Regions from separate parts of the Paenibacillus sp. J22R160 genome, predicted to be linked through region 1. Evidence: riboswitches for the same ligand, from Rfam matches in the RefSeq annotation. Region 1 holds a riboswitch; the other holds the start of a gene.
What was found. Region 1 has a riboswitch for thiamine pyrophosphate ahead of AC58UW_RS16060 (thiamine phosphate synthase). Riboswitches for the same ligand answer to the same signal wherever they lie in the genome.

Region 1 (15,878 bases):
GCAGAAGCGCAGGCCTATATTCGTCCGGCGCGTGAGGTTGGCGGGGATTTCTATGATTATTTTCGACTTGGTGAAGATAAGCTGTTTTTCGTTTTAGGAGACGTATCGGATAAAGGAATTCCTGCAGCGTTGTTTATGGCGGTTACGATGACTCTGCTCAAGGGTAAAATGTCGCCGGACATGTCGCCGGGAGAGTTGCTTACCGCCGTTAATCAAGAGCTATATAAGGACGATTCTACGATGTTTGCAACGATTTTCTGCGGTGTGCTTGATGTATGCACGGGGCGTTTGCAGTACAGCGACGGCGGCCATTGTCCGCCATACGTAGTCCGTGAGAACGGAGATGTGGAGCAGCTGAAGGGGAGAAAGGGGCTTCCGCTTGGTGTCATGGATGACATGTTTTATGCAGATAACGAAATGACGCTTGACCGGGGTGACCGCCTTATTATGTATACGGATGGTATTACGGAAGCCGAGGACCGAAGGCAGGAGCAATATGGCTTCTTACGTCTTCATGAACTTTTAAAAAGGGAATTGTCCAGCCAGCCGACGCAGCTATTGGAACGAATGACCCAGGATGTCGACCGCTTCGCAAATGGTGCTATCCAATCGGATGATATTGCCGTGCTCATCGTAGATCGAAAACCAAACAAAATGTAACCTCAAAGATCCACAGGTATGATATAGTGAAATTAGATGACATCATGCGCTCAGACACGGATAATGATGGGGCGCAAGCCGTCGATTGATGGCATTTTACTCAGTACTACCATTCTAGGAGGGTTCATATGCCAATGCATCTATCGCGTATCAACAGGCAGCCAGATACTTCCCTGCACAATCATCCTCGCAACAAAAGCCATGCACAAGGGCAGTCTGCGGGAGCAGACCTCATGAATATACAACGGGCCATGGGCAACAAAGCGGTAGGCAGCATGCTGTCTGTACAGACGAAGTTGACGGTTGGACCCGCTGGAGATGCCTATGAACAAGAGGCTGATCAAGTTGGCAAAGAAGTGGCGGACAAGATAGCTGCCTCAGAAAACAGCGGGGCGTCAGCTGATGTTCAGCGAAGCGAAGGCGGAGAGTCCGAAGAGGAAGAGCTGCAGATGAAGCCGTCCTCGGAGGCGATTCAGCGGAGCGAAGGCGGAGAGTCCGAGGAGGAAGAGCTGCAGATGAAGTCTTCCTCGGAGACGATTCAGCGGAGCGAAGGCGGGGAGTCGGAGGAGGAAGAATTGCAGATGAAGCCGTCCTCGGAGGCGATTCAGCGGAGCGAAGGCGGAGAGTCCGAGGAGGAAGAGCTGCAGATGAAGTCTTCCTCGGAGACGATTCAGCGGAGCGAGGGTGGAGAGTCCGAGGAGGAAGAGCTGCAGATGAAGCCGTCCTCGGAGACGATTCAGCGGAGCGAAGGCGGGGAGTCTGAGGAGGAAGAGCTGCAGATGAAGCCGTCCTCGGAGACGATTCAGCGGAGCGAAGGCGGGGAGTCTGAGGAGGAAGAGCTGCAGATGAAGTCTTCCGACGGCGAAGCGTTTGAGGCAGGGGCTTCCATTGAGTCGCAGATTAAATCCAAGCAAGGCAGCGGCAGTAAGATGGATGCGCAAATTCAAGCAAAGATGGAATCAGCTTTTAACGCGGATTTCAGTAATGTTAACATCCATCATGATTCCGAGTCGTCGAAGCTTAATGCTTCGTTAGGTGCGGAGGCATTTGCGACAGGGAATGATATCTTTTTCCGAGAAGGTCGGTATAACCCCGATTCGCATCAAGGCCAGGAGCTGCTTGGGCATGAGTTAACACATGTCATTCAACAGCGAGGCGGCAAATAAGAGAATCTCCTTATGAGCAACAGGGATAATAATGTCGCCTGTTGCTTTTTCGCATGCAGGAGTGAGCCTAACTAATTCGGTGCACCGCAGAAGCTTTGGGAGCAGGTATATTTGTACTTGAGAAAGTTAAGAATGATCAGATTAAACGAATAGCAGGAGGGCGGACACATATGCTGCCAGACCATGTACACGCGCGTCATTTCGCGCAGTTAGGGCTTTTAAAAGAGATTTTGGATGAGACAGGTCTTGCCACCAATTTGTTGGAGAAATCAGAAGCGATTCCGCTTCACGTGTTGATGGCGGGTTTTCAAGAGGATAAAAAAGAGCGGGAACGCTTTCTGCACTTTAGCTTTTTACCTTTAAATGACGAAGAGATCGCTGCGATCCAGCTGCTGCAAATATACAGTACGCTTCCTTTTCACCTCGAACAAGGAAAGCGCGATGAGGTTGCTGCAGTACTGCTTGAAATCAATACGCGATTGCCGATTGGCCATTATGGCATTAATGAGCATAATGAGCTGCATTACCGCTATGTGTACAGTGTTTCGGCTGGGCGCTCTTTTGACAGCGAAGAAGTGCTGGAAATTTTGAGCTTGTTCGTTTATATGTGCGATATGTTTGCCGATCATGTCGAGCTGGTAGCCAGCGGTGAGGCTAATGCCGAGCAGGTTGTTCAGGCACTTAGAGGTTAAATAGGAACGACGAAAAGGGCTTTTCCCAAATGTAGATGAATCTACTGATGGGAAGCCCTTTTTTCGTGTGATCCAGTTTAAGGGAACTGGGGGCCGCTATTTGTGCGAAATCGCCCTATTCCAAGCTTAGGCGGAACTACAGGGCGTTATTTGCCCGTTGGACGGACCATTTAGCCGGAAAATAGGGATATAGCAGATCATAGTTCCATTTACCTGTTACTCGCCAAAAGATGGCCTCTTGGTTAATTAACGGCATGGCTGGTTGGAGCACCCTTGGGAACCGGGCAACTGGTAGGGTAGAACTGGGATATGCATAATTAACGCCGATTACTCCTGCTATTTCCTTGGATTATTCCATTTTTGTCCAATTAAATGGATATTCTACCGCTAATTTCGCCAAACTAGCGCATTTTCACCCAGCTAGGGGGCCATTAGCTGGAGATTCTACCGCTATTTCGCTCCCAGCCAATAAGCTAAGAAGATTAACGGTAGTTTTTCCATCTATCCAAAACAGTCATCCATGCATCGACAGGCTCTGAAGTCCTCTAAAGCAGACTTGTTGCTTTATTTCACTCTCTCCTGCAAGAGCTCAACAAGCTGTTTGGCCGGATCTTTCATTTGCCCGCCATTGCCAAAGCCATTGCCGTTGCCACCGGCAGGACGGTTGCCGCCTGCTTTACCGCCGTTCTCGCGAGGCTGCTTCCCAGTGTCTGTGCCGTCTGAACCCGCTGCTGCATTCGGTGAAGCCGAGGGTGAAGCTGCTGCATTCGGTGAAGCCGATGCTGAGGCGTCTGGTTTTCCACCTTTTTGTCCGCCGCCATTCCCGCGCGTGCCATCACCTTGATTTCCGCCGTTAGCTCCTCCTGGTCCATTCCCGCCGCCATTCCCCCGATTAGCCATCCGGTTCGCGGAGTCGTCGATGAACTTCTTCTGAGCATCCGTCAGCTTTTCGAACAACTTGGTTTTGTTGTCGTCGCTGAGCTCAGCTTTGGATTCGATATCCTGCGCAACAGGCAGCATGACTTGAGCCTGCTCCTTGGTGATTGCAAGTCCTTCAGCCTTGTCCATCATGAGAAGCGTTTGGAAGGTGGTGAACAATTGTCTCTGCGCCTGACTCATGGCAGGCCGATTCTGGCCCTGCTTCCCATCGGCTGTAGACTGCGCGTTCTGCTGCGAAGACTGCCCAGGCTGAGCTGTACTCGCCGCTGCTTGCTGAGGGGAAGCTTGATTGCCGCAGCCGCTGAGCAATGCGGGAATAAGGATGCATAAGCCGGCTATTTGTTTCATTTTCATATGTTTATGTACCACTCCTATCCTTGATCTTCTCCCTCATTGTACGGCCCAATTATGAAAAAAAAGAGAAGGGAAGCTGAATTGTAGATAAAAGTTAGCTTAAAGATGGCTGAGTGTAATGCGATTGAACTTTAAAGCAGGGGTATCGTCAAATTGTTGAATATCCATTATTTGTATGTGGAGGAAGCGATGAGAAAGTATCAAGGCTTAGAAATCAGTTTGCTTTTTACCTGTTTATTATTTATAGCTGCTTGTGATCAGCAGAAAGCTCAAGTGGAAAAAGAAAAACACCAAGCAACCCATGTTGTTGTGATTGGATCGGAAATAGAAGGCGTTTATCTGGCCAGAGCGGCTATCGACGAAGGGGTGTCGGTGACCATTCTAGATCCCAGAGAGCAACCTGGAGGACAGCTCATTCAAGGGCAGATGCAGTTTCTGGATGAACCGGTTGATGACCAAAATCATTCCTTGCTTCAGGGAAGAGTAAAAGAGCTTTTTAATCGCTATAAAAGTGGTGAGATCAGAAAAGCAAATGAATTTGAGCAGTATTTCAATTCACTCATTAAGGGGATACCATTTGAATCTGGCATCTCTATATAAACGGAGTATGTATTGCAGGCATCGGACCTGATGGGCGGCAGCATGTTCTGGGACAACGTGAGTATCGGAGGATATCCAATTATCTTCAAGGAACAGCAAGTCACACTTGGGGACAACATAGTGGGGACCCCGACAAATATGGTATGCCACTACGTTCTTTTATTCCCAAAGGGTTTGCCAACGTCATTTTAGCAGGTAAAAACGTGGGACCTCATCTGTCGCCTATGGCAGTGCGCGCATTCAAGCTAATACCTCTTTAGCTGCTGAAGTCATAGGGATCCTACTTGGGCATTTAAAAGGAGAGAGGGATTTAAGTAAATTAACACAAAAAGATATGCATGAATATTTAAAAAATAACGTATGGAATTACCTTGAATGGTGTGACGGCCAAAAATAAGCTGAGTGGTTTAACAGAGGATCAAATTCATCAACTGAATATAGGCAAACTCTTGCTTCCGTAATGGCATGTGGTTACTCTCCAAGTACTAATAGCCAAAGTACTAGGTAGCCTAGAAGGGGCACAATTAATATTCCTGTTACAATGCAGAACCAGATCAGAGGACTTTTGAGATAACTACTGAGAATTGTTCGAAAATGAGTCTGTTTATTAAACAATGACATGCGATCACCTCCAGAATATTAGACTGAAGTGTGAGTAAAAAGTTCCTTTTATTTCCAAATTTAAAAGAGAAGCTGCACACGGAGCCCCTCCATTAAACTTGTTTGGCACGACTCGCAGTTAGATTAGGCTGCCTATCATTTTTCAGGGCATATTTTCTGTTCAAAAGAAAACCAAATAACGACGCTAGCGACTGCTGGAACAGCATTCCGAGCACAACAGGAATCGCTACCGGAGGCGGGAAGTACGCTACAGCGAGCACGGCGCCGGCACTAATATTTCGCATGCCACTATTAAAAGTAAGTGCTACGACGACGTCCTGCTCCCACTTCAGCAACTTCGCGACGATCCATCCCAGGATGTAGCCCAGGGAAGCGAGGGCTAGTACAAACCCAGCCAAACCAAGCAGCTTGGCATTAAAATCTCGCAAGTATGGCGCGATAACGGAGCTGTTAATAGCGACAACGATGCCCATGCATATTTTCGAAAAAGGGCCTAGACGACCGCTCCATTGCTCCTTAACTCTTCCTTTTGTCCATTGGTTAAGCAGCATACCTAGAATGGAGGGGACGACGATCATGAAGAACAGACCTTTCATCATGGCCAAAGTGTCCATGTGGACTTTCGTGCCGACCAGCGCAGAGAGTGTATAAGGGACAACAAACGGTGAAAGAACGGTATCCATGAGAATAATGGAGAGCGTGAGCACGATATTTCCACGATAAATGGCGACCCACACGAAGCTTGTAATTCCTGTTGGAATGGCTGCTGCGAGAATGAGGCCAGTGATGGTTAACGATTCATGGCTGTAAACAGCGTGCCCGAGCCCAAACGCAAGCAGCGGCATGCCAACATGCAGAATAAGCAGTGTAGTAATAAGAGGTAGAGGCTGAACGATAACTTTAACAAATTCCTTGAAGCTGGAGCTAATGCTGCCCGAAAACGTCATAAAAGCAAACAGCCAAGGCGATAAGAAGGTAAAGCTGGATAAATGACTGCCAAGCCAAACACCGATAAGTACGCTGACCGGCGTGATGAGCGGCATAATTTTTTCTAGTTGACGATTCAATTGAGATAGCATCTAGGGTGTTCATCCTTCCTGACAATGGGGAATAAGGGCCGAGGTTCGCGTTCTCCCTATTATAAGAGCAATAAGTTAGGGTGACTAGGATAAGATGGGATGGAAATTTCTATTTCCAACGACTGGATACCGTGTTATGATAATGAACAAATGAATACGAATGTATCCCTAGGGGCGCCGCAAGGCTGAGACAGAGCAATCTGAACCCTTTGAACCTGAACTGGGTCATACCAGCGGAGGAAAGTGGAAACCGGACTTTTGGCGCCTCATTTATGCATGATTATTATGCGGGCAACCTACAACCACTTTTCTCTGGAAAAGTGGTTTTTTTGCGTCTTGATTGGCGCTGAAGGGTGCCTGGGCCTATTGATACAGCGGTTCAAAGTGAGGAGGCGGACCTCAATGTCCGAGTGCGAGCTGCATGTGATATCGAACGGCAAATTGGCATGGAAGGATATGGCGGCGATTGCTACCCAGATTCATCCTTATGTCAGGGCCATTCATATTCGCGAGAAAACGAAGCCGATGGATGAAGTTTTTATGGGCGTACAGTATTTATTGGAAAAAGGCGTACCTGCGCAAATCCTTTGTATCAACGGATATCCATGGATGGCAGCCGCTGCCGGGCTTGGAGGTTTGCACCTTCCCGAAAACTCTCCACAGCTGCTGGAGATAAGAGAGAGCTGCCAAAGTGTGCATCGAACGGGAGTCTCCGTACATAGCGCTGAGGAAGCCGTAAAACGCGAGCGGGAGGGGGCGGATTACATCATGTATGGCCATATTTTTGCAACGAACTCAAAGTTGGGGGTTGGGCCAAGAGGGCTTGAACAACTACGGCATGTTGCCGAGCAGGTCACGATTCCGGTCATCGCAATTGGTGGCATGACACCTGAAAGAGTAAAGTCTGTCCTTGCAGCGGGAGCATCCGGCATCGCGGTGATGAGCGGCATTTGGGAGGCGGCAGACCCTGTGGAAACGGTAAAAGCTTATCTCCGAGAATTGCAGCTAGAAGAAATTAGAGGTGAGAGATATGAAGCATACGAGTGACGTTATCATCGTTGGCGGAGGCGTGATAGGCGCATCCATCGCCTATCACTTGGCGAAGCGAGGCCAGTCCGTCACGCTGCTGGAGCGCAGCAGACTAGGGACGGAGGCCTCGGCTGCCGCAGCCGGCATGCTCGGAGCGCAGTCCGAGATGGAGGACACAGGGCCCCTGTTCCAGTGGGCCCGGCATAGCAGAGCGATGTTCCCCGAACTGAGCGGGGAACTGCAAAGCCTCACGGGCATCGACATCGGCCTCGTCCGTGAAGGGCTCTTGAACGTCGCGCTCAGCGACGCTCAGGAACAGGAGCTGCGCGCGAGGGAGAAACTCCAACGCGCAGCGGGCGAAAGAGCGGAGTGGCTGAGCGCAGCTGCAGCCGCAGAGCTCGAACCCGCGCTGAGCAGGGCGACGCGCGGAGCTTTGTACCTGCCGAAGGATGGGCAGGTGGAGGCGCCGCAGCTGGCGGCGGCCTTCGCGCAGGCAGCGCGGGTGCTCGGGGCGAAGCTGCAGGAATTCGCCCAAGTTCAAGGGCTGCTGACGGAGCGCGATCGCATCATCGGCGTCATGACGAGCGAGGGACCGCTGTATAGCGCCCAGGTGGTTGTGGCGGCCGGGACGTGGAGCGGTCAGCTCCTGGCTGGCAGCGGGATCGACCTGCCGGTGTATCCCGTGAAGGGGGAGTGCTTCTCAGTTCTCACCGAGAAGCGTGAGTTGCAGAAGACCCTGTTCACGCCAGGGTGCTATATTGTCCCCAAAGCGGGAGGACGGCTGCTCGTCGGCGCGACGGTTGTGCCCAGCAGCTACGACCGCAAGGTGTCGCTGGCAGGACTGGCAGAGCTGATGGCGAGAGCGAAGCAATTAATGCCCGCAATCGGCGAAGCCGAGTGGGAGAAAGCATGGTCGGGCCTGCGCCCGCAGACGCCAGACGGCATGCCGTACATCGGCAAAGTCCCGATGTACGAGGGATTATTTGCGGCCTTCGGGCATTACCGCAATGGTATTTTGCTCAGCCCAGTCACGGGGAAGGTCATATCTCAGCTTGTGTCAGGCGAGGACTTAGGTGCCTTGCAAGCTAATCTGCCTGCTTTTAGCCCAGATCTGTCGGGAGCATCCAAGCGGGTGGAAGGCGTGCAACGAATAGGAGAGGAGCTGCACAGGATTGAAGCTGCACATTAACGGTCAAAGCGTCGAGGTGCCGGATACGATTCGGACGATTGATGAACTGCTTGTACATTTTGAGCTGCAAGAGAAAATGCTCGTCGTCGAGCATAATCACAACATTTTACAAAAAGAAGATCACGTGAAAACAGAATTATTAGAAGGACATAAAATTGAAATCGTTCATTTTGTTGGAGGGGGATAATTAACCATGATAAAAATCGGACCATATGAGTTTCGCTCGAGATTATTGTTAGGCACAGGCAAATTCCCTAATTTTGATATTCAGAAACAGGCTGTTGATGTGAGTGAATCGCAGATTTTGACGTTTGCGGTGCGGCGGATGAACATTTTTGAGGCGAGCCAGCCGAATTTCTTATCCATGCTGGATGTGTCGAACTTCACGCTGCTGCCGAACACGGCAGGGGCCAAAACAGCGGAGGAAGCGGTGCGCATCGCCAAATTGGCGAAGGCATCCGGGCTTTGCGACATGATTAAGGTCGAAGTCATTGGAGATGAGATGACGCTGCTGCCTGACCCCGTCGAAACATTAAAAGCATCTGAGATGCTGCTGGAAGAGGGCTTCATCGTGCTGCCATATACGTCGGATGACGTGCTATTGGCTAAACGCCTGCAAGCGCTCGGGGTGCATGCCATCATGCCGGGAGCTTCACCAATTGGCACAGGGCAAGGCATTATCAATCCGCTCAACTTGAGCTTCATTATTGAGCAAGCTACGGTGCCAGTCATCGTCGATGCTGGCATTGGCGCTCCTTCGGATGCTGCGCTTGCAATGGAGATGGGTGCAGATGGCGTGCTGCTGAATACAGCGGTATCGGGTGCTATGGATCCGGTTAAAATGGCTTACGCCATGAAGCTCGCGATTGAAGCGGGACGCGCTGGCTTCGAGGCAGGCCGAATTCCGAAGAAGCGTTATGCTTCGGCAAGCAGCCCGATGGATGGTTTTAGCCGGGTTTAGGGATGGGGGCGGAAGAGGCCGTCTCAGCCGTAAGGCGGCGAGTAACGAGCGAATAAGCTCGCTCGAGAGAGCCGAAAATGCCGCCTCGTGCTGAAAAACCGGCGCTGCGGCCAACGAGCGGACGGAAAGTGCCGTCTCAGCCGCAAGGCGGCGAGTAACGGGCGAATAAGCTCGCACGAGAGAGCCGAAAATGCCGTCTCGTGCTGGAAAACCGGCGCTGCCGCCAATGAGCGGTCGAAAAATGCCGTCTCAGCCGCAAGGCGGCGAGTAACGGGCGAATAAGCTCGCACGAGAGAGCCGAAAATGCCGTCTCGTGCTGGAAAACCGGCGCTGCCGCCAACGAGTGGACGGTAAAGGCCGTCTCAGCCGCAAGGCGGCGAGTAACGGGCGAATAAGCTCGCACGAGAGAGCCGAAAATGCCGTCTCGTGCTGGAAAACCGGCGCTGCGGCCAACGAGCGGACGGAAAATGCCGTCTCAGCCGCAAGCGGCGTTTAACGGGCGAATAAGCTCGCACGAGAGAGCCGAAAATGCCGCCTCGTGCTGAAAAACCGGCGCTGCGGCCAACGAGCGGACGGAAAGTGCCGTCTCAGCCGTAAGGCGGCGAGTAACGAGCGAATAAGCTCGCTCGAGAGAGCCGAAGAGGCCGCCTCGTGCTGGAAAACCGGCGCTGCCGCCAACGAGCGGTCGAAAAAGGCCGTATCAGCCGCAAGGCGGCGAGTAACGGGCGAATAAGCTCGCACGAGAGAGCCGAAAATGCCGTCTCGTGCTGGAAAACCGGCGCTGCCGCCAACGAGCGGACGGAAGAGGCCGTCTCAGCCGTAAGGCGGCGAGTAACGAGCGAATAAGCTCGCTCGAGAGAGCCGAAAATGCCGCCTCGTGCTGAAAAACCGGCGCTGCGGCCAACGAGCGGACGGAAAGTGCCGTCTCAGCCGCAAGGCGGCGAGTAACGAGCGAATAAGCTCGCTCGAGAGAGCCGAAGAGGCCGCCTCGTGCTGGAAAACCGGCGCTGCCGCCAACGAGCGGTCGAAAAAGGCCGTCTCAGCCGCAAGGCGGCGAGTAACGGGCGAATAAGCTCGCACGAGAGAGCCGAAAATGCCGTATCAGCCGCAAGCGGCGTTTAACGGGCGAATAAGCTCGCACGAGAGAGCCGAAAATGCCGTCTCGTGCTGGAAGACCGGCGCTGCCGCCAACGAGCGGACGGAAAGTGCCGTCTCAGCCGCAAGGCGGCGAGTAACGGGCGAATAAGCTCGCACGAGAGAGCCGAAAAGGCGATCTCGGGCTGGAAAACCGGCGCTGCCGCCAACGAGCGGACGGAAAAGGCCATCTCAGCCGCAAGGAGCTTAGGGACTTAAGTTTTTAACCATTCGAAAGGGGGAGCCAGGCCAAAATGTCCATTTATAAAGCGTTGACGATCGCGGGCTCCGATAGCGGAGGGGGAGCAGGAATTCAGGCTGATTTAAAGACGTTCCAAGAGCTGGGCGTCTACGGCATGTCGGTGATTACTGCTGTGACCGCGCAGAACACACTTGGCGTTCAAGGCGTGTATCCGATGAGCGCCCAGGCGGTAGAGCAGCAGCTAGCGTCCATCGGAGTTGATTTGCGCCCGGATGCGCTCAAAACCGGGATGCTGTTCTCCTCTGAAATTATCCAAATCGTAGCTGCGGCGATAAAAAGCTACAAATGGGAACGAGTCGTCGTCGATCCCGTCATGATTGCCAAAGGCGGCGCCTCTTTGCTTCAGCAAGAGGCGATTGACGCCATGCTTGAGTACCTGCTGCCGCTGGCTGACGTGGTCACACCGAACATTCCGGAAGCGGAGGCGCTTAGCGGAATATCGATCACGGATAGCGAGTCGCGTCAGCAAGCAGCAAGAATAATCCATGCATACGGCTGTCGGCATGTGATGATCAAAGGCGGACATGAAGCGGATACGCTGTATGCTACGGACCTGTTTTATGACGGGAAGTCGTTCACAGAGTTTTCTTCCCGCCGGCTACATACACCGCATACGCACGGTACCGGCTGCACGTTTGCCGCGGCTATCACATCAGGGCTTGCGCAGGGTCTGCCAGCTTCAGAATCTTTACGTTTGGCCAAAAATTTCATCCAAGCAGCTATAGCCGAACCGCTGAATATTGGAAGCGGTCATGGGCCTACGAACCATTGGGCGTACCAACGCGGGCAAAGGCAGGAGAGCGCTGCTTCTGCCTCTAACACCGTCATTGTGAGCCTTGATGTTTATGCTGGAGGGACGCGATGAATAGCGAACAACTACGCAAAGAGCTGCGTTTGTATTTGGTCATGGGCAGCCCGAACTGCGGAGGGGCTGACCCTTATGCGGTGCTGGAGGCTGCGATTGCCGGCGGCATCACGATGTTTCAGCTCCGCGAGAAAGGCGCAGGCGCCTTGCAGGGGCCGGCGCTGCTCGAGCTGGGCGCCCGGCTGCGCGGCCTGTGCGCGCAGCACAAGATCCCTTTCATCGTGAACGACGATGAAAGGCTTGCTCTAGAGCTGGAGGCCGATGGTATTCACATCGGCCAAGAGGATGCCCCAGCCGCCGCCGTGCGGAAGCGGCTGAAGCATATGATCGTGGGCGTGTCAGCCCACGATCTGGGGGAGGCGCAGTCGGCGTTAGCCGAAGGCGCCGACTACCTGGGCGTAGGCCCCCAATACGCCACGCGCACGAAGCTCGATGCGCGTGAGGTCCAGGGGCCTGCCATGATTGCCCGGATGCGCGAAGGCGGCATCCGGCTGCCCTTGGTCGGCATCGGCGGCATCGATGCCGCGAATGCCTTGCCCGTCATCCGCGCAGGGGCGGATGGCGTAGCCGTTGTGAGCGCGATCGCTGGCGCGCGCTCCCCGCAGGAAGCGGCGTCGGAGCTGGTCCGCATTTTAACAATAACCCATTAAAAGGAGGTCATGATGTGACAACAAGCAAGAACAGCAGTCCCGTGAAAGACGTTCAAGTTTCTACATTTCCTGGCAGTAAAAAGGTGTATGTACAAGGGTCCAGACCGGATATCCAAGTACCTGTGAGGGAAATTTCGCTCGGGACTTCCACGAATATTCACGGTGACGAAGTGGCGAATGAACCTGTACATGTGTATGACACAAGCGGTATTTATACGGATACGGAGGAAAATACCAATATTCGCCAAGGGCTGCCGGCTAATCGCTTATCATGGATTGAGGAGCGCGGGGACGTAGAAGCCTATGAGGGGCGTGAAATAAAGCCGGAAGATAACGGACTCTCCTCACCAGACGCAAGAGGGGCAGCGGAAGTATTCCCAGGCCTGCACCGGAGACCGCTCCGCGCCAAAAAAGGCGCCAACGTAACACAGATGCACTACGCCCGCAAAGGTATTGTAACGCCTGAGATGGAGTACATTGCGATTCGCGAGAATCTTGATAGCGAGTTTGTGCGCAAAGAGGTCGCGCTAGGCCGCGCCATTATTCCTTCTAATATTAATCATCCAGAGAGTGAGCCCATGATCATCGGACGCAACTTTCTGGTAAAGATCAATGCCAACATTGGTAATTCCGCTGTCGCTTCTTCCATTGAGGAAGAGGTGGAGAAAATGACGTGGGCCACCCGTTGGGGCGCAGATACGATCATGGATTTATCGACAGGTAAAAACATACATACAACACGCGAGTGGATCATTCGCAACTCACCGGTTCCAGTAGGGACGGTTCCTTTATACCAAGCGCTTGAGAAAGTAAACGGCAAAGCCGAGGACCTCTCCTGGGAGGTGTATCGGGATACACTGATTGAGCAGGCGGAGCAAGGGGTCAGCTATTTCACGATTCATGCAGGCGTGCTGCTGCGTTACATTCCAATGACAGCTCAGCGTGTAACGGGTATTGTGTCTCGCGGCGGATCAATTATGGCTGCATGGTGCTTGGCGCATCACCAAGAGAACTTCCTGTATACGCATTTTGAAGAGATATGCGAAATTATGAAAACCTACGACGTCGCCTTCTCTCTGGGCGATGGGCTGCGTCCCGGTTCGATCGCAGATGCGAACGACGAGGCGCAATTCGCCGAATTGGATACGCTCGGCGAACTGACCAAAATCGCTTGGCGCCATGACGTCCAAGTGATGATTGAAGGCCCGGGTCATGTGCCGATGCACATGATCAAGGAAAACATGGACCGTCAGCTGGAAGTCTGCGATGAAGCGCCATTCTACACGCTAGGGCCGCTGACGACAGATATTGCGCCGGGCTATGACCACATCACCTCTGCTATTGGGGCAGCGATGATCGGTTGGTTCGGCACGGCGATGCTGTGTTATGTGACGCCGAAGGAGCACCTTGGCCTCCCGAACAAAGAGGACGTCCGCGTTGGGGTCGTCACGTACAAGATCGCTGCGCATGCCGCCGATCTGGCCAAAGGGCACCCGGGCGCGCAAATTCGCGACAACGCGCTGTCGAAGGCGCGCTTCGAGTTCCGCTGGCGCGATCAGTTCAATCTCTCGCTCGATCCGGAGCGTGCGGTCGAGTATCACGATGAGACGCTGCCGGCAGAAGGCGCGAAAACAGCACACTTTTGTTCCATGTGTGGTCCGAAGTTCTGCTCCATGAGAATTACGCAGGATATCAGGCAGTATGCGCATGCACAGGGGCTGGATGAAGCAGCCGCCCTTAGCAGTGGGATGCAGGAGAAGTCCAAAGAGTTCCGTGAAGCAGGGAGCCAGATCTACAGCTAAATAATTATGGGACGTTTCTACCTTTCTTGGTGACAGAAACGTCCCTTTTTGCTACCATAGAGAATAAAGCTTAACTTCGGTAATTCGTTAACGCGTTGAAACATTTAAGTGAGGGGGATGTCTATGAGCATTGCAGAAACGGCAATTGACATGATTTCCTTTTCGCATTATGATACGGTTAAAAAGATTTGACCGTCGTTTAATTAATCTCGTAAGAGATTAAGAGTTGACCAAAGACGCTTATTTCCACGGCAAAATTGGTACATGAGAGGGAGGTCGAATCCAGATGAAGCTGCAACCGGTTTATATTATTGAAGAGTTAGAACAATTAAAAACGATAAGTGATCCACTACGCGCAAAGGTGCTGCTTTATCTCATCGAGAAAGCGTATACCGGCCAACAATTGGCTAAACTACTAGGGATGGCGCGTGCGAAAGTACACTATCATTTGAATGAGTTGGAAAAGCATGGATTGATCTCAGTCGTACGTACGGAACTTAAAAATGGTATCGTCCAGAAATTTTACCGAGCCGTCGCGCGTGGCTTTGTGCCTAGTGAAGCGCTGCTCCCCTATGTTTCCGAGGTAGAGAATTACTACCGTGAGAGAACTTTGAGCGTACTCGCACGTGCCAGACGCAGAGCGATTAATGCCCCGGAAGAGGCGTTCCAAATTCCATCTGCTGACCGTGCGCATTGGCCAATCATTATGACACAGGTTGAAGTCAAAATGAGCAAAGAAAAATATGCGGAATGGCTTAGAAAGTTTCGCGCCCTTATTTTTGAACTCGATTCTCAGCAGGAAGAGAACGGGGAATGGTTTTACTTAACGACAGTCGGCTTCCAGACGAATGAGCCGTCTTTTGACCCAGTGGAAGAAGTAGAGGAGAGATAAGAATGTTAGATCCAAGATTAACGAAACTGGCTGATGTGCTTGTGAATTATTCGGTTAAAGCGCAGCCTGGAGAAAATATTTTGATCGAAGCTTACGGCATCGATAACGCGCTTGTCAAAGAACTCGTGAAAAAAATTCACGCAGCCGGCGCTCATCCTTACGTTAACGTGCGAGATCATGCAATCATTCGCCAGCTTGTTATGGAAGGAACAGAAGCTCAAATGCAAACTTGGGCGGATGTGGATGCTTTCCAAATGAAGAAAATGCAAGGCTACATTGGCGTGCGCGGCGGAGCTAACATTTATGAGCTCTCGGATATCCCGGCGGACCGGATGAAGCTTTATAATTCCATATACTATCAACAAGTTCATTTTGATGTTCGTATAAAGGATACAAGATGGGTCGTTCTACGTTACCCGACTTCTTCCATGGCGCAGCTGGCTAGCATGAGCACAGATGCTTTCGAAGAGTTCTACTTCAATGTATGTACGATGGATTACGGCAAAATGTCCAAAGCGATGGACGCGTTGAAAGATCTGATGGATCGCACGGATAAAGTGCGTCTGGTTGGTCCTGGAACGGATTTGACGTTCTCGATCAAAGGAATCGGCGGCGTGAAATGCGACGGCGAACTCAACATTCCGGATGGCGAGGTATACTCCGCGCCGGTTCGTGATTCCGTGAACGGCGTCATTTCCTTCAATACGCCTACGCCGCATGACGGCTTTATTTTCGAAAACATCGTGCTTGAGTTTGAAAATGGTAAAATCATTAAAGCGACGGCGAACGATACGGATCGTATTAATGAGATTTTCGATATGGACGAAGGCGCCCGTTATGTTGGGGAATTCGCGATCGGCGTGAATCCGTACATCCAACATCCAATGAAGGATACATTGTTCGATGAGAAAATCGACGGCAGCTTCCACTTCACCCCAGGCAACTGCTACGACGATGCTTACAACGGCAACAAGTCCTCGCTG
Region 2 (15,878 bases), on a different contig from region 1:
GATACAACCGCTTGGCACAGCACTTCCGTCACTTCGTTGTTCGATTGCAGCTGTGCGTCGATCAAGGAGCTGCGCTCCATGGTTTGCTCAACGCGCTCGGCAATTGTCGCCATCATCGTCACGGACTCGATGGGATACTTGCCTGCAGCGGTCTCGCCGGACAGCATGACCATGTCACTGCCGTCAAGTACGGCGTTCGCGACATCGCTCACTTCCGCACGCGTCGGACGCGGGTTACGCTGCATGGAATCGAGCATTTGCGTTGCTGTAATAACCGGCTTGCCGGCTAGATTACAGGCACGGATCATATCTTTTTGCGCGATCGGCACTTCCTCGGTAGGGATTTCTACCCCAAGATCGCCACGCGCAACCATGATGCCGTCGGAGGCCTCGAGAATAGAAGCGAAGTTCGTCATGCCTTCTTCGTTCTCAATTTTCGAGATAATTGGCGTATTGCCTGCTCCATACTGCTCGAGAATTCCGCGAACTTCCTGAACATCATTTCCGTTACGGACGAAGGACATCGCGACAATGGAGATATTTTCTTCAACACCGAATTTAATGTGCATCACGTCACGCTCGGTTACACCCGGCAGAGAGGTGCGTACACCTGGCAAGTTCACACCTTTGCGCTGCTTCAGAACGCTTTGGTTCAAGACGCTGCAGATCACTTCTGTGCCATCGATGGATTCAACACGAAGCTCAATGGAGCCGTCATCAATGAGAACGAGATTGCCTGGCTTAACGTCCTGCGGGAGACCTGGGTAATTCACGGAAACACGGCTGCCGTCGCCAATGATTTGTTCAGTCGTCAAGACGATGCGATCGCCGGTTTTCAAATCATAAGAAGCATCTTTCAATTGTCCGATGCGGATTTCCGGTCCTTTGATATCCATCAGAATCGGAACGACAACACCCAACTCCTGAGCCGCTTGACGTACGCGCTGAATGCGTCCGCGGTGCTCATCCAAATCGCCATGAGCCATATTGAGTCGAGCTACGCTCATACCGGAGCGAATGAGTTCCTTCAGAGTCGGGATCGAATCGCAAGCAGGTCCCATGGTGCAAATGATTTTCGTTTTACGCATTGTTAAGGACTTCCTTTCGTAGTGGACGAATCAATTTTGGCTTCATTATATGCCTTTTTTCGACAAAACTCTATGAATTATAGTATGCTATATGAAATATAGTATTCAGGCGGTGGAAAATGAAGGTGACGAGTTACACGTTTGATAAAAGCAGCAATTGGTACGGGGAATCGCAGGAGGGTTGCCAGGATTGGACGCTTGTACTTGTTACTTACGGCCGCTGTGTGTATTGGATCGAGGAAAAGAAGCAAGTGCTGGAGAAGGGGCAGTGGCTGCTCATACCGAGCAGTATTCCCTTTTATGGACGAAGTGTTCCAACCATGCTGCACGAAAAATATGTCGTTCAATTTGATCCAGGAACCGTTCAAGCCTCTTTCCCGCTTTTCAAACTCTCCAGAGCCGCAAGTCGAATCACAAGTAAATACGAACTGATTCTCGACCGGCTGCGACACATCCATCAGCAATGGCAAGACAAACAGCCCTATTATCAGACGCTGTGTGAAGCGCTGCTAACAGAGCTGTTCGTTTATTTGCATAGAGAGTGGGATCAGGAGGCTGTCACGAGTGCTACACTCCAACTGGTTGAGCATATGAAGAGCTACATCCAGAACCACTACCGGGAGCATGTCACCAAGGAGGAGTTGGGTGCTTGCATTAATAGATCGCCGAATTACGCGGCGACACTTTTCAGCAGAGTGACCGGCCAGACGATCAGTGAATGCGTGCATGCAGCCAGGATCAAAACCGCCGTATACATGCTTAGGCATTCGGCATTGACAGTGACGGAAATATCCGATTTCATCGGGTACAATGACCCGTCTTATTTTTATCGCGTGTTCAAAAGGTTGACTGGACTTGTACCGACTGACTTGGTCTCTGACCGCGAAACCGTCCGTAAATAGCGTGGGTCAGCCTTCGATGACACAGCTCTCATCGTTACATTGTTCCTCCGCCACGACGCACTTCAGGCGGGATCTTCTCAGGACCTTTATCAATATTCTGGTAAATAAACGTACCGACACTGGCTTCATCAAATTTTGGTAGCTGCATCGTTTTCGTCCAAGCGGTTACGACAACCTCTTTATCGCTGGGCACATCTGGATTAGATACAGCTAACACACCAGCGCCAGCTTTCTTGAAGCGACTTAAATAATCGAGCCGGTCCTTCAACTCTTGAGGCGCATCTGGATGGTAATAGATAATGATGTCGCCGTGCTCCAAATTATGGACAAGCATCGCATACGTCGGTCTTTCTTTGTAAAAGCCGAATTTCAAGTCATGCGGACTGTGCGTGCCTGAGGTTGGAATTTTCATCTCGTAGGTCAGCATGCCCTCATCGTGGCCGCGGCCGTAATCTTTATCCGTAGTAACCTGGATCGGCGCATTATAATTAAGTTTTTCTACGCTGTATGTGTTGGATGAGGACTGGATCAGAGAAGTACCCACAGAGCAGACTGCCAAAATTATAAGGGTATGGGAGAGAATCAGCCATGTTTTGCGTTTTTTTTGCAGAGCTTGCTTCTCTGCTTTTTTCAGCTTGCTTGTGTTCGCTTTGTTCGTTTTAGCGGCTATCACGTAGCCGATGATGGCCAAAATGAAAAGGGCTGCCCCTATATAAAGCAAAATAGCAATAAGATCTGGTCCGTTCTGCATGGTGGAATTGTCCATTGATATGAGCTCCTTTATGTTTATAATCCGTCTTACACTACATATTGTAGTTTCGATAGAGACAAGAAGTCAAATTTTTTGTAAAGATCCCGTTTTCATCATGAGAAAAGGAGGATTTTCCCATGGTAATGTTGAATCATGTAATAAAATGTCTATTTTTGTAGAATAAAAGGAGGAGCGACCAAATGACAGCACAGATGCTAGAATTACATAAAAGAAACGGCTTGATGGTAAAGCTATTGTGGGCATGTTTGGTGTTAGGAATGGGGGCTTCCTATAGATCGATGGGAGTAGTGACGACCCTACTGGCTTTCGGAGCGCCTATCGCGGTAATATGCACGTTTCTTATCTGGAAAAAAATCGGGATCAAATACACGAAGTATATCATTGCGATAGGCCTTAATGTGATCTCCTATTTCTTTATGGCGCATAGTACCGCTTTGTCTGGCATGCTTATCTTATATTTAAGTTTAGCGCTCACCTCCTTGTATATGGATTATAGGCCGATGCTGCTCAATGGTGTGCTCGGAATCATTAATTTGAACTATTTCTGCTCCACATTGTCAGGTCCAATTGACTATATTGCACTCAATGCTTTTTATGTGCTCACAATTATTACGCTTATTGGTCAAGGTCAGATCGGGAGTAGACTATTGAGCCGTGTAGCCCAGAGCGCTCGGGAGTCCGAGGTGTCACGCATGAAGACGGAAGAGGTTCTGACAGGGGTACGCACGACAACAGAAGCGCTGGGAACTTCTAGTAATACGCTTCATGAAAATGCATCCGTTACTGGCAGAATCACAGAAGAAGTCGTCGCGGCTTTTCAAGAGATTTCCATCGGTATTGAATCTCAAGCAACTTCCATTACAGACATCACAACGGCAATCCAAGAAGTGAATGAGACCGTAGAGATGACCTCTTCCGCATCGGACACAATGAGCAGCAGATCTCGGGATACAGCCCGCATGACGAATGAAGGCAAGAGTCAAATGGAAGATCTGACGCATAAAATCAAGGATATAACCGTGATCGTATCGGAAACGTCGAACATCATGAATGAAGTAAACGAAGAAAATGTGAAAATTGGAAATATCGTGACAACGATCGCTGATATCGCTAATCAAACGAATCTTCTATCGCTCAATGCTTCCATCGAGGCTGCAAGAGCTGGGGAACATGGTAAAGGTTTTGCAGTGGTTGCTGGTGAAATTCGGAAGCTTGCGATGAACGCACACGTAGCTTCGACGGATATTTCAGAGATTCTGGGCTCCATTCAACAAAAGGTGGAAACAGCTGTCGAGAAAGTGGCCATCGGTAAAATAGCGGTAGAATCGGGCAAAAAATCAGCGGAAAGCGTTGAACAATTATTCGAGGTCATTCATACGAATACAGCTGAAGTTATGGAGCAAGCAGAGAATTTGCAGCGCATGAATCAGCAATTACAATTGTCGTCCCAGAAGGTTGCCGAGGAAATGACATCTGTCGCAGCGATAACCGAAGAGTCCGCTGCTTCTGTGCAGCAAGTGCTAGCTAGCGCGGAAGTACAGCAGAAACGGGTGGAGGATATTGTAGAGAGCATCCGCCAGTTGTACGGATTAACGCTGGATTTAAAGCTTTTGATTGAAAAATAATTTCGCAAAGGCATTGCCAAATATCGGTTAATCCGATACAGTTAAGCCAAATGAATAGCAACACGGGTGCTTGATGAAGTCAGGCTGAGATAGTGGCCCTATGCCACTGACCGTTAATCTGATCTGGGTAATGCCAGCGTAGAGAATTGGAGTGCCTTTCTGCACTAATTTTATGCCTGCCGCATCCCGGTAGGCTTTTTTTGTCGTGTTCGCCTATCTCATTTGACAAATTGTATCCAAGAAAAAGGAGTGGGAAGAAGAGATGGCACAAAAAGAAACAGGAGCAAAAGGATTAAAATTGACGGATATATTGGTCACGATCGTGATCGCAGCGGTATTTGGGGTGATTTATCGCATATGGGGTCCGATATATGAGTTGATAAAACCGATCGGTCTGCACGCCGAGCAGTTAAGCTACGGTATGTGGTTCATGGCGGCCACATTTGCTTTTCTCGTAATTCGGAAGCCAGGAGTCGCATTATTGGCGGAAGTTGCAGCCGCGACGATTGAAGCGCTTTTTGGAGGAACATGGGGGGCATCGACACTTGTGTACGGCATTCTTCAAGGACTTGGCGCAGAGCTGATTTTCGCGCTTTTCCTGTATCGTCGGACTAATGTGAGTGTAACCGTTCTAGCGTCCCTCGCATCCGCAGCACTTTCCCTGCCCATAGATAAATACTATGGCTACATTGATCAGCTATCATTCTGGAATTTTTGCTTATTTATTGGGCTTCGACTCGTTGGTTCTGCTATTATCGCTGGCATATTCGCCTTTTATTTGGCTAAGGCATTGGCTCGCACTGGGGTACTTAACTTGGTTCGTCCCGTTTCGAAGAAAGATTACGATGCACTGGGGTAAAGCGAATGAACGAAGAATCGGCGTTACCAATCTGCGCTTAAAATACCCCGGTGACGAGGCTCCCCTGTTATTTCAAGGGGTATCCTTTTCCGTGATGCCGGGGGAAAAGGTGCTGCTGCTCGGGCCAAGCGGCTGCGGCAAATCGACGCTGCTGCAAGTGCTGAGCGGGATCGTCCCCAATATTATCGAGATTCCGCTTAAGGCGGATAAGCTTCTCACGCCAAGCCGCTGGGGGTATGTGTTTCAAGACCCGGATGCTCAGTTCTGCATGCCGTATGTGGATGAGGAGATTGCTTTCGTATTGGAAAATAGACAGGTCCCCCGTGAGGAAATGCCGGTTCGCATCGCGCATTATCTGAGGATGGTGGGGTTGCAGTTAGAAGATGCTCATACCTTAATCAGCCAACTGTCGCAGGGGATGAAGCAGCGGTTGGCGATTGCAAGCGTCCTCGCTTTGGAGCCGGAAGTGCTTTTTCTAGATGAGCCTACGGCGTTATTGGATGAAGGGGGGACTGGGCTTGTTTGGGAGACGATCCGGTCCATTGGCGCTGACATGACCTTAATCATTGTCGAGCATAAAATCAGTGGTATTCTCGATCTCATCGATCGTCTGATTGTCCTCTCTCCAGATGGCGAGATACTGGCTGACGGCTCACCACAAGTCGTCTTTGAAAGCTACAAAAAGCAGCTTGCCGACTATGGCATTTGGTATCCTGGCGTCTGGGACGACAGTCACATGGGACGCTTAAGCAGGAGTAATGCGGTTGTGGACGCTGATGCAGGAAATCGGCAGCCGATCATGTCCTTTCGCGATTTTACCGGGTTTCGCGGCGGAGAGATCAAGACCTCTGTGGATAACTTGAGCGTTTATCCAGGTGACTGGATCACGATCACCGGTGCTAACGGCGCTGGCAAAAGCTCGCTCCTACTCGCCATTATGAGGCTTATCCCAACCAAGGGCAGCTGCTGGATCGAGGGAGTGAAGGGCAGCCAAATCGAACATCTCGCTGAGCAAGTCGGCTTTGTGTTCCAGAACCCCGAATTCCAATTCGTGACGAATTCAGTGGAGGAAGAGCTGCTCTACTCCTTGCCGGAGACGGAGGAGGGGAAGGACACGCAGCAGGCCGCTCTGGAGGAGCTGCTGCGGCAGTACGATCTGCTCGCGCTGCGCAAGCGGCACCCGTTCCAGCTCTCGATGGGCCAGAAGCGCCGCTTAAGCGTAGCTTCTGCGACGGTTCGCAGCCCTCGTATCCTGCTGCTGGATGAGCCCACCTTCGGGCTCGACGCACGCGGTACGATGCGCATGCTGGGGCAGCTGGAACGGCTGCGCGCAGGCGGGACAGTCATCGTGATGGTGACGCACGATGAGGAGATCGTCAAACGCTGCGCCACGCGCGTTTGGCAGGTTGAAGCCGGCTGTGTGAAGGAACAGTCTGCGACTTTCGCAGCACACGCCAAGGAAGGAGCGCCGATGGTATGCAAATAACGTTCACGTACCGTGAAACTTGGCTGCATCGGGTCAATCCGGGAGTGAAGCTTGTCCTGTCGCTGCTTCTGTTTGTTCTTGTTGTATTCACGCATAATCTGAATACAATGATGTATTTAACAGCGGGCGCGCTGGTGCCGCTGTTCGTATATTCAGGCCAGCCGCTGCGGCGTCTGCTGCTGTATGCTTCGCCGTTCCTGCTCATCTTTCTCTCCTCTGCGGCGGGAATGATGATGTTCGGCAATGGAGAGACGGAGTGGTTTCGCCTCGGGTTCATCCGAATCACGGAAGAAAGCTTCTACCGCGGTCTGCATCTGGGCTTCCGGGGCCTGCAGGTCGCGGCAGTCGGCTTGCTATTCAGCTTGACGACGCGGCCGGTTGCCCTGTTTTATACGCTGATGCAGCAATGGAAGGTGGCGCCGAAGTACGCCTACAGCTTCCTTGCCGCTCTGCGTATGCTGCCGCTTATGCTGGAGGAATTCCAAACGCTGCGGTATGCGCTTAAGGTGCGGGGCAGGAAGCGGAGACGCAACTGGCTGACAGGTTGGTATACGACAATGCGCATGTATGCTATTCCGCTCCTTGCGCAGAGCATCCGCCGCGCTCACCGAACAGCCGTGGCCATGGAAGCGAAACGTTTTTCTAGTCACACCAAACGAACCTATTACTATCAATCCAGCTACTCCAAATTAGATATTTATTATCTGGTTTACTGGTTTCTACTTGTTGTATTCGCGCATTGGGTGGGGACGGCATGGCCGATTTGGGATGCTCTTGACGTCCGGTAGACGGAAGTGGACTAAGCTATTGCCCCCATTTGAGCGACAATGTAACCTCGCAGCAAGGTATGTCATTCGTTTGGGGATCAATAGTAAACTTAATGGAGCTTGGTGAGTAACTGGTCACAACAACCGATTTGCAGCCGAAGGAGTGGACAATACGATCCACTTCTTTTTGATTTCCCTGCTGGGCATGCGTCATTAACTCGCGAGCGATGGCCGGTTCAGCCAGCTTTTGAATGACGAGTGAAGCGTCCTTAAGCAGATGCTGAGAAGACGCAACCGAGTTGGAAAGCATTTTAGAATCGACGTTTGGATAATCACGGGGGATGTTCGTATTCGAATATAAATTGGGGTAATGCTGCTCCCAACCTGCCCAAACTTCCGACTGATCAAGATCAAGATGCTCATAGTGGCCATAAGGTCGCTGATAAGGGGAAGCAGGAGAAACAGTCGTGGAATGAGGATATAAAAGCTGTTGATGAAAGTAATAAACAGGGTAGTTGTACATGGGACGGGCCCCTTTACTTGAGAATTGAGCTTGCGTGCGCTTTAGCAATATATGTGGAATAGGCACGTTGGTGCATCAGCGGCATTGGACGCAAAAAGGGCCACCCTCAAGTAGATTAACTACTTAGGGCAGCCCTTTCGTCTGTTGATATAATTATTTGCGCGTCAAAGTAACGAAGCTTGTTGCTTTTTGGCCGGATGGAGTTACAGCCGTTACTTCAAAAGATGCTACATTACCTTCAACTTGAATTTTACCGTCAGCATCTACCTTTACAGTACCTACAGGGTCAGTTCCATTACCTTGTACATCGTTGGTAATAAAAAGTGTGCCCAGCGCAAAGTTATAATCCGCAATCTCCGTATTTTCATATGTGATGCCATAATTGTCTGTCAGGGAAAGATCCATATCGATAAATGGATTAATCACAGCTTTGGCAACGCCGTTATCATCCTTCATTTCTTTACTAATGGAAGTTTCGCCTGCTTTAATTTCTGTTGCATTAACAGCGTCGCTAGTAACAGTCACCGTTACGTGCAGTTGTTTGGGATCGTCGTTACCAATTTGAACAGTTACACTGATATCTGCTGTTCCTGCCTTGTTTCCGATTACGTATGCGTGATGGTCATCTGAAACGGCAACTTTCGCAACGCTAGTGTTAGAAGAGAACACAGATTTTACAATACCTGGCATAGCTATAATGTCACCGCTAGCGTCTTTAACTTGAATTTTAATTTCTTTAGCAAATTTGCTTAGTGTTGGATCTTCAGCAGTTGCCTGATTGATCGAACCTGTTGCCGTACTTGTTAATCCGCTATCGATTACGGAAGCCAACGTGTAATTGCCAACAATTGAAATATTGCCAGTGTCAGTTGCAGCTACGCTGAAGCTTCCAGATGCCGTTTTAATCGTAGAAGCGTCTAGTCCGCCAAGTGTTACGGTGTAATCTCCTGCTGGAAGCGCAGCGTCAACAACAATGGTAGCTGTAAGGCCATCTGCCGACCATGTCGTTTTTGCTGGAACTGTAGTAGTGGCATTTTTTAGTGTGAATGTTGCTTTGGTTGTGTCCACTTTTTTATTCAGAGAAACTGTGACTTGTTTATTGTCGGATGAAGCTTGAACTTTTGTAATCGAAATGAGTGTTTGGTTGTCAAAAGCTTGCTGCGCCGCGTAAGAGCTTTGAACGAGGTCAGCGCGGTTAGCTGCTTGATCTCCGGATTTTCCAGAAGGATGAATACCTAGCTCTGTTGCCTGTTTCACGGCATCCGTATACCAAGGTGTACCTGTTACGGACACTTTTTTACCTAATCCTTTAAGAAGCAAGGTGTCGAGCTGACCTGCAGTTACGGAGTCACCAGGGACGAAAGTTGTATCGGTAACACCGTCAATAAGGCCGGCTTTTTTCGCAGCTTCGATGTAAGGAATTGCCCAACCGTTAGCGGAATCATCTGCATGAACGTCAGTAAAGCTGGACACCTTAACTGAAGTATCTACTTTAATGTCATAAATGAGCGTTGCTACTTTTGCAAATTGTGCACGAGTCATATTTTGCGTGATGCCGAACGTGTTGTCGGATACGCCTTCGAATATATCGGACGCCAGCATAGCATCGATTTTGGCTTTTAATGAAGCGTCGATCGTAGCCAAGTCGGTGAAATCAGCACTAGTTTTGCCAGCAGCAGAAGCAGGGTGAGTTAGCGCAGCGGAAGTGAACAAAGAGAAAGCCATAGCAGCTGTTGCGATCATTGTTAGTTTTTTCATGTAGTACCTCCTAGGATTTAAATTCAATATGAAGTTATGAATCTAGCAAGCAATCGTGCGTCGTTCTGTTGCTATAACTATAGCTTGCCTGATAGCCCATGTCATTGTCAAATTCTTGGCAGTTGAGGTGGTAGAGTGCTAATAGGGATATTAAAGAGGGCTCGGCGAACATCATTCGTTAGGAGTCCTTTCTTTGTTGCTTCTTGCCTTAAATTTTTGAACAACCAGTATGTTTGCTGTTGCAGAATCTTTCATGTCACAATAGACTTAGAATAAGAATAAAATGAAGTGTAATTCACAGAGTGGAGTGGGAGAAACATGGACATAAAAGAAGCAATCCGCAATCGCCGGAGTATCGGGAAAGTCAAACAGGACCCTGTTGACAAAGCGCTGATTGAAGAGATATTGGAAGCAGGCACTTGGGCACCAAACCATGGCCATACCGAACCGTGGAGGTTTTGGGTGATGACAGGTGAAGGTCGCGGACTGCTAGGGAAGGGCTATGCGGAGGTAGCGGCGTCTGAAGCCGATCCGGCATTGACTGAGGAAGAGTTGGCTGTGCTGAAAGGCGCTCAGGCGAAAAAAGCATTTCGCGCCCCAGTGGTCATTGCCGTGGCGATAACACCTTCGACACAAGCCGTTGTGCCGGAGATTGAAGAATACGCAGCTGCACATGCCGCTGTCCAAAATATGCTCCTGACCGCGCACGCGCTTGGTCTGGGAGCGATCTGGCGGACGGGAGCGCCGACCTATCATCCGAAGATGCGCGAAGCTTTCAGCCTCGGCGCGAAAGAGGAGCTTGTCGGCTTCGTCTATCTCGGCTACCCGGACATGGCTCCGCCGAAAGCAGCGCGTACCCCATTCGCGGGAAAAACGCTTTGGGTCAGCGAGTAGCGTTCGCTGAAAATAACTGCAAAAAGTGCAGCAAATTCCACGTGTTTGTGCGACTTGAGAGGGAATCATGTCATTCATACATCAAATTTTCGGGTTAAAGCCCTGCACGGGGCGATTTGACGGAATTAGATGTAGGTTTTACATGATTTGGCCTTGAGTCGCTGGCACGGGCTGAATTTGCTGCACTTTTTGCATGTAGAAACCCCTCCATTCCCACAATTATCTTGGGAATGGAGGGGTTAGGTCTTTTAGTTCTTTAGCGCAACCGCGACCTTCGCGGCGGTTGCGGCATTGTGGTACACCAGCGCGATATTCGTCTCCAGGCTGCGGCCTTCGGTCAGCTGCTTGATGCGCGCTAGCAGGAAAGGCGTGACCTTCTTGCCGGTCACGTTCTGATCTTTGGCTTCAGCAAGCGCCTGCTGGATGAAGCTTTCGATCTCGACATGGTCCATGGCGGATTCCGCAGGGACCGGATTGGCGATGATGGCGCCGCCGACAAGGCCCAGCTCCCACTTCGTGCGGAGCATGGCCGCGATGCCTGCTGCCTCATCGAGGCGGAAGTCTACGCCGTAGCCGCTTTCGCGAGCGTAGAAGGACGGGAACTCGCTCGTCTTGTAACCAACCACGGGAACGCCGTGGGTTTCCAAATATTCGAGCGTAAGGCCAATATCGAGAATGGACTTCACGCCTGCGCAGACAACGGCAACGTTCGTCTGCGCCAGTTCAGTCAAGTCGGCGGAGACGTCCATCGTCACTTCGCCTTCTCGGTGAACGCCGCCAATGCCGCCGGTAGCGAACACTTCAATGCCCGCCAGCGCAGCGCCGATCATTGTGGCTGCGACGGTTGTCGCGCCGATTTGGCCCGACGAGAGGATGTAGGGGAAGTCGCGGCGGCTGACTTTTTCCACATGAGGATTCGTTGCGAAAGCTTCGAGCTCCTGCTCGTTCAAGCCGATCTTGATCTTACCGTCCATAATCCCAATTGTAGCCGGAACGGCACCGTGATCGCGGATGATTTGTTCGACCTTTTTGGCCATTTCTATGTTTTGCGGGTAAGGCATACCGTGAGAAATGATCGTGGTTTCTAAAGCCACGACTGGTTTATTGTTCGCCAAAGCCTCTTTAACTTCATCAGTAAACGTTAGGTAAGTTGTATTCATAAGGGGGATTCGTCTCCTTTGGTCAGGTGAAGTAAGGTTTGTTGCAATCGTTCTTCCGTCAGCTCGCTTGCGACAGATTGATCGGTTTGCAGCGTTATATGGGAAGCAGCGAGTCCGTAAAGGCAGGATTCCATATAGGTGGCTTGCCGCATGACCCCGTAAGCAATACCGGCGACAAAAGCATCGCCTGCGCCCGTGACCTCCACGACTTTGGTCGGAAGGGGCGGGACAAGCCGCTCGCCTTCCTCGCCGGCATACATCACGCCTTGACTGCCGAGCGTTAGGAAGACGTGACGGACGCCGCGTGCGCGGATTGCTCCTGCAATCATGCTGTAATCGCTGCTGTTGCTGCTGTTGTTGCCGGCCGCGATACCTGCCAGCTGACAAGCTTCCTCCAAATTGGGGAAAATCGCCGTTACCCCATGCAGCTCTTGCGGAAGCCTTTTGGCTTTTTCCGAAGATACGGGATCGATAAATAACGGGAGGTTTTCTTCCCTGCACCGATCAATCAGTTCGCCAAGAGTCTCAGCAGGTAAATTCGTATCTGCAATAATAAGCTTGGCAGAAGCCACATGCGGCCATTTGTCCCGGAGCAGGGCAGGTGTACATTTATCGTAGATGTCCATATTTGCAAAAGCGAGAAACATCTCGCCTGTCGCGTCGAGCAGTGCCGTGTACGTCCCGGTGTTTTCACCCTGGAGTACAATAGCTTGACTGACGTCAACGCCACGTTTCCGCGTTTCTTCTAACACCCATTGGCCGGCTTTGTCATCGCCAACAACCGTGACCAGCGCCGCCTCGCAAGCTAGTCCCGCCAGCGTCTGGGCGATATTGCGCGCAACGCCGCCGCAGGACTCTGTCACGGTGACTGGATTCGAAGAGGCCAGGCGAATGGCTTGCTTGCTAGTCGCTTTGCTATCTAGGTTCGCCCCGCCGATACACATGACCGTACTCTCATCCGATGTCACATAAGCTCGCCCGCGGATCGTCCCTTTCTTGGTTAGGGCAGCGATGTAGCCGGCGACAGCCGACCTTGAAATACCGATGATGCTGGCCATTTCATGCTGGGAGATGAATGGATTTTGACGAATGAGCGCTAGAATTTGCTGTTCACGATCCATGAAATGGCTCCTTTCGATCGTTGACTATCTTTAGTTTATAATAGCAGCGGACAAATGTCCAACAGTAAAACAATTGTTTGCGATGCGTTCGCAAAATGAAAAGGAGCCTGCTTCCCGAAACCGGAAACAGTGCTCCTTTAATCGCTTATTCTGAATGCGAAGACTCCGAACGGCTTCGGATGCCCAGCAGCCCTAGCAGTCCCAACAGGCCGACATAACTCCATCCGCCCCAGCCTTTTTTAGCGTCTTCCTGCGTTTGAACCATTAAAGCTTTCATCGAGGTTGGCGGTGTAAGTCCATATGCCGCGGCATGTTGATTCATATCCGTAGTCATATGCAGCCTTGCATCTGCGCCAGGCATACCGAATGGATTTGTCTGATAAAAAGTGGGTGAACCTTGCTTGGCCGCCTCCCAGCTTTCAGGGCTAGAGATCACTTGCTGATTATGAGGATGCTTACGGTATTGATGCGCTCCAAGCAGGACGGTAATGCATAGAAAAGAAATTAAAGCTAGTTTCATAAATCGGGGAAACATGTTCCATACCTCCAAGCACTTCTTGAATAGTGGTCTGTAAATGCAGGTATGGTTATATTCCCCTATGAACGAAAACTTATGTATCAATAAATTAGGACAATTTTATTGATTAATGAATTTCTCAAAAACGAAACCGAAATCCTTCACTTTATACTGCTTATGCGTGCTTACGAGCCAGTCGAAGGCATTTTGGTTTACCTGCTTGAATTCCTCGGAAAGCTTCTGTCCCTCGGTTTTCGTCGTACGGTTTAGTGTGGAGGAAGCGAGCTCGATGCTTTGCTTCGCATAGTCAAGGAAATGCTCATTTTCCTGCGTGATGTCCGAAATCTTAATCAGAGCTTTATACAGGTCTTTCAGTTCTTCAACATGCTTTTTGTGCACATCAATCGAGAAAATGACGGAACCCAGCACGAATTTAATCTCCACATCGAGATCCACCGTGCCTGCTGTTTCCAGGGAAACTTGGGAAATAGCATATTTGCTGTAAGGGTAGCGGTGCAGCACACGTTTCTTGCTAACGGCGCTTGTGCCGTCGAGATGAATTAAGGCTTGGTTCGTGAAACAGTATTCATCTGTTTTGGATTTAATCAAAAAGAAAATCTTCTCGTTATCCTCATGCAGAACGTAATCATCGCTATCTACCTTATCGTAATTTTCAGGCTTAATCACTGAACCTACATCACTTAACCCCAGAATGTCAGCTGCTACTCTACCGAACATAATATCAATCCTCTCCTGAGCAAATAATTACTTAATAAGTATAGTATAAATTATGGAATTCAGGCGAGTGTTATAACTTAAAAAAGGGCTACCTTTGAGTAGAAGCATCTACTTGAGGAGCCCTTTGTTTTATTTACTTGGTAACTGTCACTTGAACCGTTGTTCTCATGTTAGAATATGTCACCGTAATTCTCGCAGTTCCTTTGCCGGTTGCTTTGATGATGCCGTCTTTCACATCCGCGATCATGATATTCGACGATGTCCACAAAGCTGGCTTCGTGACATCCTCTTCGGATCCGTCCGTGTATGTGGCTAGAGCTTCAATTTTGGCTGTGCTGCCTTCTTGGAGCTCGACTTTGACAACATCGGTTTTCAAATATTTCAACGAGTCGATTTCCACTGGAATGGCGACCATTTTGCCGCCGAAGGATCCTGTGATCGTCGTTTTACCTGAAGCTGTAGGTGTGAAAAGTCCATTTGTAACGGTACCCAGCTTATAGGAACTTACTTTCCATGTCGCCGATTCCGTGACATCTTTGGTTGTGCCGTTCGACAGCGTCGCGGTCAACTTGATTTGGACTTGATCGCCTCGTTTTGTCACGATGAAAGTCTTATCTGCAACGAGACCTGCAACTACACCGATTTCAACTGGGATGGAAATGTTTTTGCCGCCATAAGTTGCTGTGATGGTTGCTTTCCCTCGTGATACCGGGGTTACAACCCCTTTGGAAACTAACACAATCGCGCTGTTGCTTGTTTTCCACTCTGCCTCATTGGTAACAGTATGCGGTGCGCCCGAAGAGTCCGTAGCCGTCAGAACGATAGTACGTGTTTCATTCATGTCAAAGACTAGATTAGCTACATTCGCAGTAAGATCACTTGCCATATCGACTTGAACGGGAACAGTCACTGTTTTGTTGTCTAGCTGAGCTGTCAATGTAGCTTCTCCAGAAGCGATAGCCTTCACTACTCCGCCGTCAACCGTCGCGGATTTCACATTGCTGCTGGTCCAGATTACGTCGGAGGAAACATCTTTCTTCGTTTCATCTGTATAAAGAGCTTCGGCTGTCAAAGTAACCGAGTCGCCTTTTTTCAAAATCAGTTTTTCTTGGCTGACCTTAAGGCTCTTCAGAACGCCTACAGATACTTGAATGACTGCTGTGCGGGTTCCATATTTCGCCGTCAAAGTCGCTGCGCCGGTTGCAAGACCGAAGATTTCACCATTACGTGCTTCGGCAACATCCTTGGAGCTGCTTGTCCACTCGGCTTTATTCGTGACATCGACTTCGCGACCGTCTTTGAAAGAGGCCATCAATGCGATTTTATCGGAACCGCCGATTTGTAAATTAACGGTTTTTTTGGTTGGTTTGATGACCGTAGGGATATCGACTTCCACTTTGGTGGTCGTTGTTTTGCCACCGTATTTCGCCGTTATTGTCGCAACACCGGCTTTGTAAGTCGTGATTTTTCCTTTGGTGACGAAAGCAACATTCTCATCATCCACGCTCCATTCAGCACTTTGTGTAACTTCTGCGCTTGTGCCGTCGGCATACGTAGCATGAAGGACTAGGAGCTGTTCTTGTCCTGTTTGCAAGGAAACAAGATCCGTATCTACAACCAATCGGCGCGGAACTTCAACGTCTACATTGGCCTCAACGGCTTTATCCC

Region 2: it holds a riboswitch for thiamine pyrophosphate, as region 1 does, so the genes downstream of both, AC58UW_RS17240 (ECF transporter S component) here and AC58UW_RS16060 (thiamine phosphate synthase) in region 1, are expected to answer to the same signal.

Annotation. Positions count from the first base shown of each region.
Region 1 is NZ_JCAUAU010000006.1:150,551-166,428, reverse strand. It holds gene AC58UW_RS16090 (PP2C family protein-serine/threonine phosphatase) at 1-660, shown strand, start outside; gene AC58UW_RS16085 (eCIS core domain-containing protein) at 789-1,826, shown strand; gene AC58UW_RS16080 (YbjN domain-containing protein) at 1,997-2,518, shown strand; gene AC58UW_RS16075 (hypothetical protein) at 3,083-3,811, opposite strand; gene AC58UW_RS16070 (FAD-dependent oxidoreductase) at 4,001-4,411, shown strand; gene AC58UW_RS16065 (bile acid:sodium symporter family protein) at 5,125-6,111, opposite strand; TPP riboswitch at 6,272-6,370, shown strand; gene AC58UW_RS16060 (thiamine phosphate synthase) at 6,514-7,158, shown strand; gene thiO (glycine oxidase ThiO) at 7,142-8,329, shown strand; gene thiS (sulfur carrier protein ThiS) at 8,319-8,516, shown strand; gene AC58UW_RS16045 (thiazole synthase) at 8,523-9,290, shown strand; gene AC58UW_RS16040 (hypothetical protein) at 9,707-9,835, shown strand; gene thiD (bifunctional hydroxymethylpyrimidine kinase/phosphomethylpyrimidine kinase) at 10,679-11,551, shown strand; gene thiE (thiamine phosphate synthase) at 11,548-12,201, shown strand; gene thiC (phosphomethylpyrimidine synthase ThiC) at 12,216-14,003, shown strand; gene AC58UW_RS16020 (ArsR/SmtB family transcription factor) at 14,290-14,895, shown strand; gene AC58UW_RS16015 (aminopeptidase) at 14,898-15,878, shown strand, end outside.
Region 2 is NZ_JCAUAU010000007.1:83,865-99,742, forward strand. It holds gene pyk (pyruvate kinase) at 1-1,088, opposite strand, end outside; gene AC58UW_RS17225 (AraC family transcriptional regulator) at 1,208-1,990, shown strand; gene AC58UW_RS17230 (DUF3105 domain-containing protein) at 2,025-2,756, opposite strand; gene AC58UW_RS17235 (methyl-accepting chemotaxis protein) at 2,942-4,387, shown strand; TPP riboswitch at 4,440-4,549, shown strand; gene AC58UW_RS17240 (ECF transporter S component) at 4,650-5,246, shown strand; gene AC58UW_RS17245 (ABC transporter ATP-binding protein) at 5,233-6,732, shown strand; gene AC58UW_RS17250 (energy-coupling factor transporter transmembrane component T family protein) at 6,723-7,520, shown strand; gene AC58UW_RS17255 (YuzC family spore coat inner layer protein) at 7,537-8,022, opposite strand; gene AC58UW_RS17260 (S-layer homology domain-containing protein) at 8,176-9,780, opposite strand; gene AC58UW_RS17265 (nitroreductase family protein) at 10,099-10,674, shown strand; gene AC58UW_RS17270 (pseudouridine-5'-phosphate glycosidase) at 10,923-11,834, opposite strand; gene AC58UW_RS17275 (carbohydrate kinase) at 11,831-12,955, opposite strand; gene AC58UW_RS17280 (hypothetical protein) at 13,101-13,490, opposite strand; gene AC58UW_RS17285 (PH domain-containing protein) at 13,593-14,210, opposite strand; gene AC58UW_RS17290 (Ig-like domain-containing protein) at 14,344-15,878, opposite strand, start outside.